DNA from 3 places in the Streptomyces sp. NPDC048483 genome. Region 2 is predicted to be linked to each of the others. Evidence: riboswitches for the same ligand, from Rfam matches in the RefSeq annotation. Region 2 holds a riboswitch; each other region holds the start of a gene.

Region 1 (6,221 bases), on a different contig from region 2:
CATCAAGGTCGCCAAGGCCAAGGGCGAGGACGCGAAGATCTCGATCCGCAGCGTGCGCCGCAAGGCCAAGGAGACCCTCGACAAGCTCGTCAAGGACAAGGAGTCCGGCGAGGACGAGGTGCGCCGCGCCGAGAAGGAGCTCGACGACACCACCGCGAAGTACGTCGCGCAGGTGGACGAGCTGCTCAAGCACAAGGAATCCGAGCTCCTCGAGGTCTGATGAACGAGTCATCCTGGGGGACCCCGCCCGGCGCCGCTCACCGGTGGCCGCCCGACCAGGGAACGGCCCCCACGCTCCGTGGGGCGGCGCCCCCCGCCCCGGCGGGTCCCGTGCACGACGGGGGCAACCCGGCGCAGACTCGGCCCATGCCCATCGTGCCCGAGCCAGGCGGACACCAGGACGACCACTGGGATCACCGGGACGACCGGGGGGCTGCTCGGCTGAGCGGCCCCCTGTTCCGCGACGAAGAGCCGCAGGAGCCCATGCCCACTGCTTTCCCCGGTTCCCCCGAGCCCGGCGGCTCGCGGGGTCCAGAGAGGTCGAAGAAGAAGAGCGCGGGGCGCAATCTGCGTGCCGCGATAGGAGTCGGCGTCGGCCTCGGCGCGATCATCCTCGCGTCGCTCTTCGTCTACAAGCCCGTTTTCGTCGGCGTCATTGCGATCGCCGTCGTCGTGGGCCTGTGGGAACTGACCTCGCGGCTGTCGGAGCGCAAGGACATCCGGGTGCCGCTGGTGCCGCTCGCGGTCGGCGGCACCGCCATGGTGGTCGCCGGGTACGTACGGGGCGCCGAAGGCGCGTGGGTGGCGATGGCGCTCACCGCACTGGCCGTACTGGTCTGGCGGATGACCGAGGCGCCCGAGAACTATCTGCGGGACGTCACGGCCGGTGTCTTCGCGGCGTTCTACGTGCCGTTCCTGGCGACCTTCGTGGCCCTGATGCTCGCCGCCGAGGCCGACGGGCCGCAGCGGGTGCTGACCTTCTTGCTGCTGACGGTCGTCAGCGACACCGGGGCGTACGCGGTCGGCTGGCGCTTCGGCAAGCGCAAGCTGGCGCCGCGCATCAGCCCGGGAAAGACCCGCGAGGGCCTGCTCGGCGCGCTGCTGTTCTCGATGGTCGCCGGCGCGCTGTGCATGGAGTTCCTGATCAGGAACGGTGCCTGGTGGCAGGGCCTGCTGCTCGGCCTCGCGGTCGCGGCCAGTGCCACCCTCGGCGACCTGGGCGAATCCATGATCAAGCGCGATCTCGGCATCAAGGACATGGGCACCCTGCTGCCCGGCCACGGCGGCATCATGGACCGCCTCGACTCCCTGCTGCCGACCGCCCCGGTGGTGTGGCTGCTGTTCGTGGTCTTCGTGGGAGCAGGCTGAACCGGTATCGGTCCGCCGGGCCGCTCCGGGCGTTTCCCGCGCGCGGGGCGATACGGACTCCGCTCGCGTGATCCCCGTCCGGTTTCGTCGCGTTGTCCCTGCGTACGCGGGGGTTCCAGGGCTCTGAGGGGTCTGCCGCAGTGCGTGGCAGACCCCTCTTCGCGCGTCTGCGACACTGGAGGAACCATGCCTGCACCCGGAGAACTCACTTTCGTCGCGCCGCGCGGAGCCAAGAAGCCCCCGCGCCACCTTGCCGATCTCAGCCCTGTCGAGCGCCGTGAAGCGGTGGCCGCGATCGGCGAGAAGCCCTTTCGCGCCAAGCAGCTTTCGCAGCACTACTTCGCCCGCTACGCGCACGACCCGGCGCAGTGGACCGACATCCCGGCGGCGGCGCGCGAGAAGCTGGCGACGGAGCTGCTGCCGGACCTGATGAACGTCGTCCGGCACATCTCGTGCGACGACGACACCACCCGCAAGACCCTGTGGAAGCTGCACGACGGCACGCTCGTCGAGTCCGTCCTGATGCGCTATCCGGACCGGGTCACCATGTGCATCTCCTCGCAGGCCGGCTGCGGGATGAACTGCCCGTTCTGCGCCACCGGCCAGGCCGGGCTGGACCGTAATCTCTCCACCGCCGAGATCGTGCACCAGATCGTCGACGGGATGCGGGCACTGCGGGACGGCGAGGTTCCCGGCGGCCCGGCAAGGCTGTCCAACATCGTCTTCATGGGGATGGGCGAGCCGCTCGCCAACTACAAGCGCGTGGTCGGCGCCATCCGGCGGCTGACCGACCCGGAGCCGGACGGCCTGGGGCTGTCCCAGCGCGGCATCACCGTCTCCACGGTCGGCCTCGTCCCGGCGATGGTGCGGTTCGCGGACGAGGGCTTCAAATGCCGGCTCGCGGTGTCGCTGCATGCGCCGGACGACGAGCTGCGCGACACCCTCGTCCCCGTCAACACGCGCTGGAAGGTGCGCGAGGTGCTGGACGCGGCGTGGGAGTACGCCGAGAGGTCCGGCCGCCGCATCTCCATCGAGTACGCGCTGATCCGTGACATCAACGACCAGGCGTGGCGTGGTGACCTGCTGGGACGGCTGCTGAAGGGCAAGCGGGTCCATGTGAACCTCATCCCGCTGAATCCGACGCCCGGGTCGAAGTGGACCGCCTCGCGGCCCGAGGACGAGCGGGCGTTCGTGCGGGCCATCGAGGCGCACGGCGTGCCGGTGACCGTCCGGGACACCCGCGGCCAGGAGATCGACGGCGCCTGCGGGCAGCTCGCGGCCTCGGAACGCTGACCGCTCGCTGGTACTGTGTGATCGAACAAATGCACATTCCGACAGGGGAGCGCCACAGCGCTGAGAGTGCGGAAGCGTCGTAGAGCTACGGTGCCCGCAGACCCTTGAACCTCGCCCGGGTCATTCCGGGTAGGAAGTTCGGTCATCACTCATGCTGTTGCGCCCTGCCCGGGTCCGCTCGCCGCACGTCACCGACGTCGAAGACCGCGGACACCGGGCGGGGCCGCGTCTCTTCCTGGCCAGCCAGGAGGAAATCAGTGAGCATCACCAGCAGGATCACCGCGACAGCGCTCGCCGCCGCGGTCGGCATGACCGCTCTCGCTGCTTGCGGCAGCTCGGGCGGGGGCGACAGCGCCGACGCCAAGACCGTCACGCTGGTCAGTCATGATTCGTTCTTCGCCTCCAAGTCAGTACTTGCCGCCTTCGAGAAGGAGAGCGGTTACAAGATCAAGGTGCTCCCGGGCGGGGATGCCGGAAAGGCCGTCAACCAGGCGATTCTGTCCAAGGGCAACCCGCAGGGCGATGTGTTCTTCGGCATCGACAACACCCTGCTCTCGCGCGGCCTGAAGGCAGACCTCTTCAGCCCGTACAAGGCCAAGGGGCTGGACGGAGTGCCTGCCGGTCTGCAGCTCGACAAGGGCAGGCACCGTGTCACCCCGCTCGACTACGGCGACATCTGCGTCAATTACGACCGCGCCTACTTCGCCCAGCACAAGATCGCCCCGCCGAAGACCTTCGACGACCTGATCAAGCCCGCATACAAGGGGCTGCTCGTCACGGAGAATTCCGCGACCTCCTCTCCCGGACTCGCCTTCCAGCTCGGCACCATCGCCAAGTACGGCGAGACCGGCTGGCAGGGCTACTGGAAGAAGCTCAAGGCCAACGGCGTCGAGGTCGTCGACGGCTGGAACCAGGCCTACAACGAGCGGTTCTCGGGCTCCGCGGCCGGCAAGCGCAAGGGCGACAAGCCGCTGGTGGTCTCCTACGCCTCCAGTCCGATCGCCGAGGTCAAGAAGCCGGAGCCCCGCCAGGCGCCGACCGGCGTCGCGACCGGCACCTGCTTCCGCCAGATCGAATTCGGCGGTCTGCTCAAGGGCGCGAAGAACGAGAAGGGCGGCAAGGCGCTGCTGGACTTCCTGCTGAGCAAGAAGTTCCAGGAGGACATGCCGCTGCAGATGTACGTCAACCCGGCTCTCAAGGACGCCAAGGTGCCGGCGCTGTTCACCAAGTACGGCGCGACGATCGACAAGCCGGGGACGCTGGCCCCGGAGACGATCACCAAGAACCGCGAACAGTGGATCAAGCAGTGGTCCTCGCTCGTTCTGAAGTAACCCGCGCCCTGCGCACCAGGCCTTCGCGGCGGACGGCGGTGCGGCTCGGCCTGATGGCCCTGCCGCTCGCCTTCTTCGCGCTGTTCTTCGCGTATCCGGTCGTGGCGATCGTGGGGCGGGGCCTGAAGGACGGCGGGCGCTGGCAGCCCGGCCGGATCGGTGCGGTGCTGGGCGATCCCGACGTCCTGCATGTGCTGTGGTTCACCGTCTGGCAGGCGGCGGCCTCGACCGCACTGACGCTGCTGATCGCCCTGCCCGGCGCGTATGTCTTTGCGCGTTTCGACTTCCCCGGCAAACAGCTGCTGCGGGCGGTCGTGATGGTGCCGTTCGTGCTGCCGACCGTCGTGGTCGGCTCGGCATTCCTGGCGCTGGTCGGGCGGGGCGGGCTGCTGGACGACCTGTGGGGTGTCCGTCTGGACACGTCGGTGTGGGCGATTTTGCTGGCCCACGTCTTCTTCAACTACGCCGTGGTCGTACGGACCGTCGGCGGCCTCTGGGGACAGCTCGATCCGCGGCAGGAAGAGGCGGCGCGGGTGCTGGGCGCCGGACGGTTCGCCGCCTGGCGCAGGGTGACGCTGCCCGCGCTCGGTCCGGCCGTCGCCGCCGCCGCGCTGATGGTCTTCCTGTTCACCTTCACCTCCTTCGGAATCGTGCAGATTCTGGGCGGGCCGACCTTCTCGACCCTGGAGGTCGAGATCTACCGGCAGACCGCGGACTACCTCGACCTGCCGACGGCCGCCGTCCTCACCCTGCTCCAATTCGTGGCGGTGCTGGGAATCCTGGCGCTGCACGCCTGGACCGTGCGCCGGCGGGAATCCACCCTGCGGCTCGTGGACTCCTCCGCGACCGCCCGTCGGCCGCACGGCCGCGGCCAGTGGGCACTGCTGTGGGGCACGCTGGCCGTCATCGCCGTTCTGCTCGTCGTACCTCTTCTGGTGCTGGTGGAGAGGTCCTTCGCCGGTCCGGACGGCTACGGAGGGATCTTCTACACCTCGCTCGGCTCCGCAGCGTCCGCCGACAGCACCTTCGCCGTCGCGCCCCTCGACGCCTTGTGGAACTCCCTCTCCTACGGCGCCGCGGCGACGGTGATCGCGCTGGTGGTGGGCGGGCTGGCGGCAACCGCCCTGACCTTCGCCCCCGCCCGGCCTCGCCCGGGCGGCACGAGCCCCCGGGCCGGGCGGCTCGTCCGCGGCTTCGACGCCCTCTTGATGCTGCCGCTCGGGGTCTCCGCGGTGACCGTCGGCTTCGGCTTCCTGATCACTCTCGACAGGCCACCGCTGGATCTGCGCTCCTCGTGGTGGCTGGTGCCCCTCGCCCAGGCGCTGGTGGGTGTGCCGTTCGTGGTCCGGACGATGCTGCCCGTCCTGCGGGCCGTCGACGGAAGGCTGCGGGAGGCGGCCGCCATGCTGGGCGCCTCGCCATGGCGGGTGTGGCGCGAGGTGGATCTGCCGATGGTGCGGCGGGCCCTGCTGATCGCGGCCGGGTTCGCCTTCGCCGTATCCCTCGGTGAATTCGGTGCGACGGTCTTCATCGCGCGGCCGGACCATCCGACTCTGCCGGTGGCCGTGGCGCGGCTGCTGGGACGCGCCGGGGAGCTCAACTACGGGCAGGCGATGGCCCTGTCGACCGTCTTGATGGTGGTGTGCGCCGGCGCCCTGCTGGCCCTGGAGCGCATCCGTACCGACCAGTCCGGGGAGTTCTAGATGACGGCACAGGCCGGGAGCACGGCGCGGCAGTTGCTGCGGCTGGGCGGGGTGACCGTCCGCTTCGGCACGCCCGGCGGGCGGCCCGCGCTCGACGCGGTGGATCTGGAGGTCGCCGCGCAGGAAATCGTGTGTGTGCTGGGCCCGAGCGGCAGCGGCAAATCCACGCTCCTGCGAGTGGTGGCCGGGCTCCAACAGGCCGATGCGGGACGGGTGTTGCTGGAGGGCCGCAACCAGACGGGGGTGCCGACGCACCGGCGCGGCGTCGGGCTGATGTTCCAGGACCATCAGCTCTTCCCGCAGCGCGATGTGGCGGGCAATGTCGCCTTTGGGCTGCGGATGCGACGCGCCTCGCGCGCCGACCAGGAGCGTACGGTCACCGAACTGCTGGACCTCGTCGGGCTGCCGGGTGCGCAGCGGCGTGCCATCGCTTCGCTGTCCGGCGGCGAGCAGCAGCGCGTCGCCCTGGCCCGCGCGCTCGCCCCGCGGCCCCGGCTGCTGATGCTGGACGAGCCGCTCGGCCAGC
Region 2 (6,221 bases):
TTCGGGCAGGAAAAAACAGGGCGATCCTGGGAGAAATCAGCCGCGAACGCCGGGCTCTGGCTGATTGATCACCCCCTGGTGCGTCACAACCCGCTACCGGCATTCCTATGATGGGCGCACGACACCGCGGACCGCCGTCGACCAGGCAAGGTCCGAGAGGTGCACGGCGGCGCGACGGTGGAGGGGTCGATGACTCAGGGGGCCAGTCAGGGACCCATGGTGTGGACCATGGCGGGACACAATCCGGCGTCTCCTGTGCCGCCCGGACCGCGCTCCGGCGCGCCCGCGGGGCCACCTCCGATGCCGCCGGTCGGACCGCCGGTCCATCTGCCCGCCGGGCCCCCGACCGCACCGCCACTGGTGCCGACGCCCGCCGCGCCGGTCGAGCTGCCCGAGGAGTACACCCCGACCGTCCGCGACCTCCCGGTCATCGGCGCGGGCCGCACCGACACCCTCATCGACCGCCCGGTCTCCGACCTGATCCCGTCGGCCCAGACCGCCGCCGACCAGGACGCGCCCGAAGGCATGGGCCCGCTGTATGTCGTCGGTGACGTCCACGGCTATTACGACGAGCTGCGCGAGGCGCTCGCCGCCGAGGGGCTGATCGACGCCGACGGCAACTGGGCGGCCGGCAACGCCCGCCTCTGGTTCCTCGGCGACTTCACCGACCGCGGCCCGGACGGCATCGGCGTCATCGATCTGGTGATGCAGCTCTCCGCCGAGGCCGCGGCGGCCGGCGGCTACTGCAAGGCCCTGATGGGCAACCACGAGCTCCTGCTGCTGGGCGCCAAGCGGTTCGGTGATACCCCCGTCCAGTCCGGCGCCGGCACCGCCTCCTTCCAGGCCGCCTGGCTCCTCAACGGCGGCCAGAAGTCCGACATGGACCGCCTGGAGGACCACCACCTGCAGTGGATGGCCCGCCTGGACGCCGTCATGGAGGAGGACGGGCATCTGCTCGTGCACTCCGACACCACCGCCTACCTCGAGTACGGCGACTCCATCGAGGCCGTCAACGACACCGTCCACGACGTGCTGACCCGCAGCGACGCCGACGAAGTCTGGGACCTGTTCCGTAAGTTCACCAAGCGCTTCGCCTTCCGCGACGAGGCCGGCTCGCAGGCCGTACGCGAACTCCTGGACGCCTACGGCGGCGAGCGCGTGGTGCACGGCCACAGCCCGATCCCGTATCTGCTCGGCGAGGTCGGCACGGAGGACGGCGAGGGCGACGGCACCGCGGTCGACGGTCCGCACGTCTACGCCGACGGACTCGCCATCGCCATGGACGGCGGCGTCACCATGGCCGGAAAACTGCTGGTGGTTCAACTTCCCCTGAGTGGCTGAGCGTTCCGCGGGCAGGTGTACACCGGGCCGGTGGGCGGGCGACGGGCCTTGGGTTGGGGTGGATTCCGGTCGCGGCATTACTCAAATTCCGCAAACTCACTGTCACCCCGTGCCGGAGTCGCTCTACCATCGGGCTATCCGTAGCAGGCTCTCCTCCGTTTCCGCCCACTGCCCGGCCCAGCCGGCCATTACGGCCCTACGGAGCATCGGGGGATGCACATGAACAGCGCTCCGCACCTGCTGAACGAGGACCGCGAGGAATTCGCGCGGCTCCTCGATGAGGCACTGCGCACCGCCGGACAGCGCCCGGACGGCCTCACCGCCGCCACAGGCAAGCACCTCAACGCTGAGCAGTTGCGCACGATGGCCCTCAGCGCCACCGCGGCCATCGCCGCCTGCGCCACGGCCGAATACCAGCGCTATGTCCAACTCCGCGCCGCCCTGCGGGCGCCCGCGACGGCGCCGTCGGGGGGCGTGGCGGCGGGCGCGGAGCAGGACGAGGCCGCGGGTGAGGCGACAGGATCGGCCACCGGTACGGACTCGGACGACACCACGGCCCTGCCTGGGGCCACGGAAGCGGCCGGCGCCGGACTGGCCGCCATGGTCGCCGTGCTCGTCCCGGTCCTCGCCGGCATCGCCGCCGTCCTTTTCCTGCTCATCGGCTACATCCTGCGCGCCGTCAGCCCCGACCGGTCCATGGCTCAGCCGCTGATCAGCGTCGGCTGGATATTCGCCGCGCTGACGGCGGCGGGCTCCCTCGTCGCGATGGCCGGCCTCGTCGTCACGGCCCTGCGCAACGGATCGACGTCCGCCCGTACCGGCAGAGCGGAAGAGCTCCTGACTGTGGACCTCGACCGCGCCCACGACGCCTGGCGCCACGCCCTCCTGGAACGCGGCCTGCTCCCCTTCCTCCGCGAGGCCCTCACCGACCCTTCGCCCACCACCGACCCCGCCCCCTACGTCCCCCGCCCCGCCCCGCAACACCGCATCCCCACCCTCGGCTACACCCGCCCCAAGTTCTCGAGCCCCGACAGCGGCTCGTCGGGTTCGCGTCCGCGCTACTCCAGCCCGGATTTCACGAGTCCGGAGTACGGGGGCCCGGGGGCGGGGCCGGAGGGTGCGCCGTCGGAGTAGGCCGGTACGGCTGCCTCCGGGAGCTTGGTGAGCCTGCGCGAAAACTGGCGCTGCCACAGGGCGTTCAGCCCCGAGCAGCGCCAGTTCCTGCGCATGCCGGTCCGCCTGCGGACGTCAGTCCGCCAGCGGCAGGTACACCCGGTTCCCGCTCGCTGCGAACTCCTTGGACTTCTCCAGCATCCCCGCCTCGACCTCCTCGGGGGTGGCGTCCTTCTCGCCGCCGAACTGCTCGGTGATGCTCCGGCTGATCTTCATCGAGCAGAACTTCGGGCCGCACATCGAGCAGAAGTGAGCCGTCTTCGCCGGCTCGGCAGGCAGCGTCTCGTCATGGAACGAGCGTGCCGTGTCCGGGTCGAGGGCCAGGTTGAACTGGTCCTCCCAGCGGAACTCGAAGCGGGCGTCGGAGAGGGCGTCGTCCCAGTCCTGGGCGCCCGGGTGGCCCTTGGCGAGGTCCGCCGCATGGGCCGCGATCTTGTACGTGATGACGCCGGTCTTCACGTCGTCACGGTCGGGCAGGCCCAGGTGCTCCTTGGGCGTGACGTAGCAGAGCATCGCAGTGCCCCACCAGGCGATCATCGCGGCGCCGATACCGGACGTGATGTGGTCGTAGGCGGGCGCGATGTCGGTGGTCAGCGGGCCGAGCGTGTAGAACGGGGCCTCTTCGCAGATCTCCTGCTGGAGGTCGATGTTCTCCTTGATCTTGTGCATCGGGACATGTCCCGGGCCCTCGATCATCGTCTGGACGCCGTGCCGCTTGGCGATGGTGTTGAGCTCGCCGAGCGTACGCAGCTCCGCGAACTGGGCCTCGTCGTTGGCGTCCGCGATGGAGCCGGGGCGCAGGCCGTCGCCGAGCGAGTAGGTGACATCGTAGGAGGCGAGGATCTCGCAGAGCTCCTCGAAGTGGGTGTAGAGGAACGACTCCTGGTGGTGCGCCAGGCACCACGCGGCCATGATCGAACCGCCGCGGGAGACGATGCCGGTCTTACGGCGGGCCGTGAGCGGGACGTACCGGAGCAGCACACCGGCGTGCACCGTCATGTAGTCGACGCCCTGTTCGGCCTGCTCGATGACGGTGTCCTTGTAGATCTCCCAGGTCAGCTCCTCGGCCTTGCCGTCGACCTTCTCCAGCGCCTGGTAGAGGGGAACGGTGCCGATGGGGACGGGGGAGTTGCGCAGCACCCACTCGCGGGTGGTGTGGATGTTACGGCCGGTGGAGAGGTCCATGACCGTGTCGGCGCCCCACTTGGTGGCCCAGGTCATCTTGTCCACCTCCTCCTCGATGGAGGAGGTGACAGCGGAGTTGCCGATGTTGGCGTTGACCTTCACCAGGAAGTTCTTGCCGATGATCATCGGCTCGATCTCCGGGTGGTTGATGTTGGACGGCAGTACGGCGCGGCCGGCCGCGATCTCGTCCCGTACGAACTCGGGGCTGACGTTCTCGCGGAGAGCGACGTACTCCATCTCCGCGGTGACCTCGCCGCGCCGGGCATAGGCGAGCTGGGTCACCGCGGCGCCACCCCGGCCGCGGCGCGGCTGGCGTGGACGGCCGGGGAAGACCGCGTCGAGATTCTTGAGGCCACCGCGCGGTGAGGTGTGCTTGAGGCCGTCGTCCTCCGGCCGCATCGGGCGGCCCGCGTACTCCTCGGTGTCGCCGCGGGCGATGATCCAGTTCTCCCGCAGCGGCGCGAGGCCGCGGCGGACGTCGGTGTCGATGTTCGGATCGGTGTACGGCCCGGACGTGTCGTAGAGCGTCACGTCCTTTCCGTTGGTGAGGTGCACCTTCCGGACCGGGACCCGGAGGTCGGGCCGCGAACCGGAGACATAGCCCTTGTGCCAGCCGGTCAGCGGCTGACCGCCGTCGCCGTTCTCGCTGCCGTTGGCACGGTTTTCGGGCGTGCGTGCATCCTGCAGAGTCATAAAGACCCAACTCCCTACGCCGGCATTACCCGGTAACAGGTTCGGCGGTCGACGCAGCGGCTTCCGTCCGCCGACGTTTCACGTGAAACGCCGCTGGGACGAAGGTCAGCGCCCTCTCAGCCCGGTGCTCCGAGCTCCCGCGATTGCAAAGGTGCCACCACGGTAGCGGCCCATGTGGCGGAGTGAACAGGGGGCCCCAGAGTTCTTGCAATGATCGTGCCGTGCACCCATCCGAGCCCTCACTCGAGCCCCCTCAGCATTCCGTGGCGCACTCACACGCCCACAGCCACGGGCCTGCCTCGCCCGTCTCCCGCCATCTGCGCAAAGTCATCGCGGCGGTTTTGATCCCGTTCGCGGCAGCGGTCGTGATCGGCCTGGTCGTGTTGTGGCCGGGCGGCGCGCCATCGCACAAACCGTCCGGGGTCGGCTTCGACCAGCCCACCGAGCAGGCCCGGGTGATCAAGGTCGAGGAGGTGAACTGTGCCGCTGTACACGCGGAGCAGCAGCCGCAGCCACCAGGGCCGCAGGGGCAGCCGCCGCCCGGGGGAGCGGCGCAGGGCAAGGACTGCGAGCAGGCGACGATCAAGGTCACCACGGGAAAGAACGCCGGGCGCACCTTCCGGACAGTGGTGACGCCGGACACCCTGCGGCATTACACGACCGGCCAGGACGTGGTGGTGACGTACTCCCCCAAGGCCCCGAAGGATCTCCAGTACTCGGTCAGCGATGTCGACCGGACGTTCCCGATGTGGGTATTGGCGGCAATCTTTGCGTTTGCGGTCGTAATCGTCGGGCGGCTGCGCGGGGTGCTCGCACTGGTGGCGCTGGCGGCCAGCTTCGTCGTTCTGACGCTGTTCATCCTCCCTGCCATCCTCCAGGGCTCCAATCCGCTGGTGGTGGCGGTGGTCGGCGGCAGCGCGATCATGCTGATCGCGCTCTATCTGTGCCACGGCCTGACGGCCCGTACCTCGGTGGCGGTGCTCGGCACGCTTGCCTCGCTGCTGCTGATCAGCCTGCTCGGCTCGGTGTTCATCGGGTGGGCGCTGCTGACCGGCAATACGGACGACACGACCGGACTGGTCCACAGCCTCTACCCGGGCATCGAGATCCGCGGCCTACTGCTGGCAGGGATCATCATCGGGTCGTTGGGTGTGCTCGATGATGTGACGGTGACGCAGACCGCCGCGGTGTGGGAGCTCAAGGAGGCGGATCCGTCGGCGGGTTGGCGCAAGCTCTACAGTGCGGCGATGCGGATCGGCCGGGATCACATCGCGTCCGTGGTGAACACCCTCGTACTGGCCTATGCGGGCGCGGCGCTGCCGTTGCTCCTGCTCTTCTCGATCGCGCAGAGCAGCGTCGGCACGGTCGCCACGAGCGAGGTGGTCGCGGAGGAGATCGTGCGCACGCTGGTGGGCAGCATCGGACTGGTCGCCTCGGTGCCGCTGACGACGCTGCTGGCGGCATTGGTGGTCTCCGCGGACCGCCGGGAACAGGGCACGCCGGGGTCCGCCTCGGCGACGTCGCCTGCCGCCGAGGGTGGCCGGTCCGGACGGCACGGCTCGCGCGGCAGGCGCCGTAAGCGGTGATTGCCGTGAGGGATGGTGGCCGTAAGCGGTGAACGTGAGCGAGGTCAGCCCGCCGGCGCCTCCGTGAGGATCCGGTCCAGCACGGCCTCCAGGGTGTCGCACACCTCTTCCTCGCCGAGCGGGACCAGCCGGTCCGTACGGTCCAGGAAGGCCACCAGCGGCGGCGCGCCGGCCCGGAACAGGGCCCGCTCGGCGCCCACTTGGAGGCTGATGAAGACGTCGCCGAGGTGGTCCGCGGACGCC
Region 3 (6,221 bases), on a different contig from region 2:
GCCTGATCGTGAACGGCGACGACTGGCACGGCTCCACATGAGCGCGTAGCACCGGCCGGGCGTCGCGCGGCTCCGGCGCCCGCTCCCGCTCAGTAGCGGTACTGCTGCTCGTCGTACCCCTGCTGCTGGTACGGCGGGTACGGCGGCTGCTCGGGCGGGAGTTCACCGTCGCGCTGCTGCGGCACCCAGACCCCGCCGGGCGGCGTCTGGCTGTAGCCCTGGCCCAGGTTCTGGCCGTCGTACTGCCCGTCGGCGTACGGCGCCTGCCCGTAGGGGTCCGGCTGCTGGTACGGGTCGTAGGGCGCGGCGTACTGCTGGTTGCCGATGTACGGGTCGGAGTACGGCGCCTGCTGCCCCTGGCCGCCCAGGCTGTCCCCGTACGCCGCGTAGGGGCCGGTGTAGGGATCCGCGTAGGTGTCCTGGCCCGCCGGGTTCTGGCCGTAACCGCCGTCGTACGCATAGCCGTTGCCGTCACTGTCGGCGTTGCCGGGGGCGGTGCCGTAGGCGTCGTACGCGTCGTACGCGTCGTAGGAGGAGCCGGGCTGCGGGATGCGGGCGTCGGGGCTGTATATGCCGTACGCACCGGTCTCGTCGGGCATCGGCTGGGGGGCGTAGACGGCGGCGGTGTCGTAGGAGCCCTGTCCGGCGTACATCTCCTGTCCGGCGGGCGAGCCCTGCCCCGCGTACGGGCTTTCGCCGGTGTACGGGCGCTGCGCGTCGTACGAGGTCTGCCCGTCGTACAGGCCCTGCGCGTCGTACGCATTCGGGGCGTCATACGGGTCCGGGGCGCCGTACACGCTCTGCGCGCCGTACGCCTCCTGCCCGCCGCCGAAGGCGTTCTGCCCGGCGGCGGCATCCTGGCCGCCCCGGAAGGCGTTGGGGCCCGCGAAGACGGTCTCCTCGTCGCCCTGGCCGGTGTTCTCGGCGACCGGCACCGCCTCCAGGTCGGAGACCTGGAGGGTCGGTTCGGCGGCGGGCGCGGCGCCCGGGCGGGCCCGGCGGCGCCGGCTCTCCCCCGGCTTGCCGCCCAGGGCCCAGCCGGTGGAGAAGCCGCGCCGGAAGGAGAGCGTCACCTGCGTCTGCCCGAAGGCGAAGGCGATCAGGCCCGCCCCGATCACGATCACCTGGGGGAGCACGACGCCGACGACCACGCCGAGGAAGCCCACGAACGCCAGCAGCCGCCAGCGCAGCCGGGCCTTGTACTGGAGGAGCACCTCGGCCAGCAGCCAGACCGCCACGAGACCGAACGCGATGTAGAGGATCGTCCAGCCCATATACGCCCCTCTTCCGCCGCTGTCCGGCAACCGTAAATCAGGACTGCTGATGCAGCCCCAGATTCTCGTAGATCTCCAGGGTCGCCGTGGAGTGGTTCAGGGTAATGAAGTGCAACCCGGGAATCTCCTCGGCCATCAAGCGCGCACACAATTCCGTCGCGTACTCGATGCCAATGGAGCGTACAGCCGCCGGGTCATCCTTGACGGCCAGAATGCGTTCGGCCAGCTCAGGTGGGAAGGCTGCGTTGCTGAGCTGGGCGAAACGCTCGATTTGCCGGACGTTGGTGACCGGCATGATCTCGGGAATGATCGGCGTCGAGCAGCCCGCCGCGGCGACCCGGTCACGCAGCCGGAAGTAGTCCTCGGCGTAGAAGAACATCTGGGTGATGGCGAAGTCGGCGCCGGCGCGGCACTTGTCGACGAAGTGCGCGACGTCGGAGTCCCAGTCCGTCGAGCGCGGGTGCATCTCGGGGAAGGCCGCGACGCCCACGCAGAAGTCGCCGGACTCCTTGATCAGCCGGACCAGGTCGGCGGCGTAGTCGACGCCATGCGGGTGGCGTACCCACTCGCCCATGGGGTCACCGGGCGGGTCGCCGCGCAGCGCGAGCATGTTGCGGATGCCGGCGTCGGCGTACTGGCCGATGACATTGCGCAGATCCGCGAGGGAGTGGTTGACGGCGGTCAGATGGGCTACCGGGGTGAGGGTGGTGTCGGTGGCGAGGCGTTCGGTGGCGCGCACCGTGCCCTCACGGGAGGTGCCGCCGGCGCCGTACGTCACGGAGACAAAGGTCGGGGAGACGGCCTCGATCCGGCGAATGGCGTTCCACAGGGTCCGCTCGCCCTTCTCCGTCTTCGGGGCGGCGAACTCGAACGAATACGACTGCTTGCCGGAAGCCAGCAGCTCACGCACGGTGCGTGCGCGATCAGTCCTGGTGGAAGCTGTACCTAGGGCCATACGGGCAGGTTAACCAGAGGCCCGGCACACACCAACCGACGGCGTTGAATGTCCACGGGTTGGACATTTTCCAGGCCACCGGCCGTCCGGAAATCGTCTCCCGGCGGCGCCGTGGCGCCCTCAGGCGCCCCAGGTACGTATCCGCTTCGCCAGTGCCGCGGCGGCCGCGCCCGGGTCGTCGGCCTCGGTGATCGCCCGGACGACCACGACCCGGCGGGCGCCGGCCTCCAGGACCTCGTCGAGGTTGGCCGCGTCGATCCCGCCGATCGCGAACCAGGGGCGCTCGGGGGCCTGGCCGGCGGTGTAGCGGACGAGGTCGAGGCCGGGGGCATGACGGCCGGGCTTGGTGGGCGTGGGCCAGCAGGGGCCCGTGCAGAAGTAGTCGACACCCGGCTCGGTGAGCGCGGCGTCCACCTCGGCCTCGGCGTGGGTGGAGCGGCCTATGAGGACGTCCTGGCCCAGGACGGCGCGGGCGGCCGGGACCGGGAGATCGCCCTGGCCGAGGTGCAGGACCTCGCTGCCGATGGCATGGGCGACATCCGCGCGGTCGTTGACCGCGAGCAGCTTGCCGTGCCGCCGGCAGGCGTCCGCGAAGACCTCGAGATGGCGCAGCTCCTCGCCGGCCTCCATGCCCTTGTCGCGCAGCTGGACGATGTCCACGCCCGAGGCGAGCACCGCGTCCAGGAACTGCGGGAGGTCGCCCTGGCGCTTGCGGGCGTCCGTGCACAGGTAGAGCCGGGCGTCGGCGAGGGCCTGTCGTGCGGTGGTCATCGGGCGGCTTTCCCCCCAGGTCGGGGGCGTACGGGCCGGTGCTCCGGCCCGTACGCCCCAAGGTTGCGGTTACGGATGGCGCGGTGGCGTCAGACGGCGAGCGCCTGCGCGCGGCGCTTCACCTCCGTGCCGCGATTCTCGCGCAGTGCCTGCGCCGGGGTGCCGGGCAGGGTCTCGTCGGGCGTGAAGAGCCACTCCAGCATCTCGTCGTCGGCGAAGCCGTCGTCGCGCAGCAGGGTCAGGGTGCCGACGAGGCCCTTGACGACCTTGCCGTCCTGGATGAAATCGGCGGGTACCTGGAGCACCCGGTTCTCGCCGCGGCGCACCGCGATCAGCTGGCCCTCCTTGACCAGCTGCCGGACGCGTGTCACCTCGACGCCGATCTCTTCGGCGATGTCGGGGAGGGTGAGCCAGGCGGGGACGAGTCCATCGATGTTTGCGTCAATCTCGGTCACAGGACAAGCCTGCCATCCCGCACTGACAGTCGGCAGCCGGGCCTCGCCATCAGAGGCGTCCGGCGCGCCGGAGGGTGACCTTGCAAGGCGCTCGGCGTGCCCCTCAGCGTGCCGCCGCTTTCAGCGGCAGCGCGGCGTCCGCGGCCCGTTCCCGGTCGACAGCGGCGCCCTTCTCGATGAGCTTGCGTCCCTGGGCCAGGTCCCTGGGGCGCCCGACCGCCAGCAGGGCGACCAGCCTGTTCTCGCGCAGCCAGAGCACCGTCCAGGAGGCCCCGGCCGGGTCGCCGCGCCAGATCGTCTCGTCGGCGGCCCCGTGATGGCCCGCGTACTGGACGAACCGGCCGAACTGCTCGGACCAGAAGTACGGGACCGGGTCGTACACCACGCCCTCCGCCGCCCCGCGCGCGATGTTCTCGGCGACCGTACGGGGGCCCTGGAGTGCGTTGTCCCAGTGGTGGATCAGCAGGCGGCGGCCGTAGCGGGCCGACGGGAAGGAGGCGCAGTCGCCGACCGCGTACACATCGGGGGCGGAGGTGAGCAGATGCTCGTCGGCGAGTACGGAGCCGTCCCCGGGCGACAGGGTGATGCCCGAGCCGGCCAGCCAGCCGGTCGCGGGGCGGGCGCCGATGCCGACGACGACGGCGTCGGCGGGCAGGGTGGTGCCGTCGGCGAGGGTGACCGCGCCGGCTGCCACGGCGGAGACGCCCACGCCGGTGCGCAGGTCGGCCCCGGCGTCCGCGTACCAGGCGCTCATGTGCGCGGTGACCTCGGCGGGCAGCGCACCGGCCAGCGGGCGGTCGGCGGCCTCCACGACGGTGACCGCGCAGCCCGCCTCGCGCGCCGCGGTCGCGAACTCCGCGCCGATCCAGCCGGCGCCGACGACCACGATCCGGTGCCGGGCGGCGAGCACCGGCCGCAGCCGCTCGGCGTCGTCCAGGGTGCGCAGCAGATGGACGCCGGGCAGGCCCTCGCTGCCGGGCAGCAGGACCGGGTCGGCGCCGGTCGCGATCACCGCGTAGTCGTACGGGATCGGGCCCTCGGCGGTGTCGGCCTCATGGGCGTCCGGGCGCAGCGCGGTGACCGGCCGGCTGAGGTGCAGGTCGATGCCCAGGGCCGCGAAGTCGACGTCGAAGGCGGCGCCGTCGGCCTTGCCGAGCAGCAGCGCCTTGGACAGCGGCGGGCGGTCGTAGGGGCGGTGGGGCTCGTCGCCGAGCAGAGTGATCGCACCGCGCCAGCCCGCCTCGCGCAGGGCGACCGCGGTCTGCACCCCCGCGATTCCCGCACCGGCGATCACCACGCGCGGTGTGTGGTCAGGGGTCTGGGAGGACGTGCTCTGCTCGGTCACCCGATCACTGTAGGACGGTGGGGGACGCCCCCAGCAGCAGCGCGCAAGGAGATCTCTGACACAGCGTCACGGACTCTCACGCCGGCGGGCCGCCCCGGGGCGCTCCCTTACGGCGCGTCGCGGGCCCGTATTAGGGTGACGGATACACGCACTCGCGGGAGCCCGGACGCACCGGGCTGAGAGGGAGGCTGGCCGGCCTCCGACCGTACGAACCTGATCCGGGTCATGCCGGCGAAGGGAGGGGCTGGACGCCCATGCATTCACCTGCCACACCATCCGTGCCGTCCACACCACTGGTGCCGTCCACAGGATCCGCGCCGTCCACCGGCCGCCCCGATGTCCTGGTCATCGGTGGCGGCATCATCGGGCTGGTCACCGCCTGGCGGGCGGCCGGCCGCGGGCTGACGGCCGCCGTGGTCGACCCCGCGCCCGGCGGCGGCGCCGCACAGGTCGCGGCCGGCATGCTGGCCGCGGTCACCGAACTCCACTACGGCGAGCAGACGCTGCTCGGCCTCAACCTCGCCTCCGCGCGGCGCTACCCGGAGTTCACCGCCGAGCTGGAGGAGGCCAGCGGGCACCGGATCGGCTACCGCCGGTGCGGCACCCTGGCGGTGGCGCTGGACGCCGACGACCGCGCCCATCTGCGCGAACTGCACGCGCTGCAGACCCGCTCCGGGCTGGACTCCCAGTGGCTGACGGGGCGCGAGTGCCGCCGCCTGGAGCCGATGCTGGCCCCCGGTGTACGCGGCGGCCTGAGGGTCGACGGCGACCACCAGGTCGATCCGCGCCGTCTGGCGAGCGCCCTGCTGATCGCCTGTGAGCGCGCCGGGGTGGCCTTCCACCGGAGCCGGGCGGAGCGGCTGACCGTCGACGGCGGGCGGGCAGTCGGCGTCCTGCTCGCCGACGGCGGGCGGCTCTCGGCCGGTCAGGTCGTGCTGGCCGCGGGCAGCCACAGCGGGCGGCTGGCCGGGGTCCCCGAGGCCGTGCTGCCGCCGGTGCGGCCGGTCAAGGGGCAGGTGCTGCGGCTGCGGCTGCCGCAGGTGCCGGCCGGGAGCCCCGCGTTCCTGTCGCGCACCGTACGGGCCGTCGTACGGGGCAATCCCCTCTACCTGGTGCCGCGGGAGAACGGCGAGCTGGTCCTGGGCGCCACCAGCGAGGAGCTGGGCTGGGACACCACCGTCACCGCGGGCGGCGTCTACGAGCTGCTGCGGGACGCGCACGAGCTGGTCCCGGGCCTGACCGAGCTGCCGCTCGTGGAGACCTGCGCCGGGCTGCGGCCCACCTCCCCCGACAATGCGCCGCTGCTCGGGCCGACCGAGCTGCCCGGCCTCCACCTGGCCACCGGGCACTTCCGCAACGGCGTCCTGCTGACGCCGGTCACCGGCGATGCGATGGCCGAAGTGCTGGCCACCGGGAGCCTC

Evidence for each region. Region 2 has a riboswitch for thiamine pyrophosphate ahead of thiC (phosphomethylpyrimidine synthase ThiC). Riboswitches for the same ligand answer to the same signal wherever they lie in the genome.
Region 1: it holds a riboswitch for thiamine pyrophosphate, as region 2 does, so the genes downstream of both, AB0D04_RS29730 (thiamine ABC transporter substrate-binding protein) here and thiC (phosphomethylpyrimidine synthase ThiC) in region 2, are expected to answer to the same signal.
Region 3: it holds a riboswitch for thiamine pyrophosphate, as region 2 does, so the genes downstream of both, thiO (glycine oxidase ThiO) here and thiC (phosphomethylpyrimidine synthase ThiC) in region 2, are expected to answer to the same signal.

What each region holds. Positions count from the first base shown of each region.
Region 1 covers NZ_JBEZJZ010000075.1:32,328-38,548, reverse strand. Annotated here, with positions in the region: gene frr (ribosome recycling factor) at 1-220, shown strand, start outside; gene AB0D04_RS29740 (phosphatidate cytidylyltransferase) at 220-1,368, shown strand; gene rlmN (23S rRNA (adenine(2503)-C(2))-methyltransferase RlmN) at 1,555-2,661, shown strand; TPP riboswitch at 2,695-2,815, shown strand; gene AB0D04_RS29730 (thiamine ABC transporter substrate-binding protein) at 2,919-3,992, shown strand; gene AB0D04_RS29725 (iron ABC transporter permease) at 4,046-5,695, shown strand; gene AB0D04_RS29720 (ABC transporter ATP-binding protein) at 5,696-6,221, shown strand, end outside.
Region 2 covers NZ_JBEZJZ010000003.1:45,201-51,421, forward strand. Annotated here, with positions in the region: gene AB0D04_RS02295 (metallophosphoesterase) at 301-1,341, shown strand; gene AB0D04_RS02300 (hypothetical protein) at 1,555-2,475, shown strand; gene thiC (phosphomethylpyrimidine synthase ThiC) at 2,590-4,392, opposite strand; TPP riboswitch at 4,387-4,543, opposite strand; gene AB0D04_RS02310 (YibE/F family protein) at 4,614-5,978, shown strand; gene AB0D04_RS02315 (SsgA family sporulation/cell division regulator) at 6,023-6,221, opposite strand, start outside.
Region 3 covers NZ_JBEZJZ010000146.1:8,753-14,973, forward strand. Annotated here, with positions in the region: gene AB0D04_RS38885 (NAD(P)/FAD-dependent oxidoreductase) at 1-41, shown strand, start outside; gene AB0D04_RS38890 (hypothetical protein) at 90-1,274, opposite strand; gene metF (methylenetetrahydrofolate reductase [NAD(P)H]) at 1,312-2,229, opposite strand; gene thiE (thiamine phosphate synthase) at 2,350-3,000, opposite strand; gene AB0D04_RS38905 (Rv2175c family DNA-binding protein) at 3,090-3,455, opposite strand; gene AB0D04_RS38910 (FAD-dependent oxidoreductase) at 3,559-4,800, opposite strand; TPP riboswitch at 4,945-5,057, shown strand; gene thiO (glycine oxidase ThiO) at 5,055-6,221, shown strand, end outside.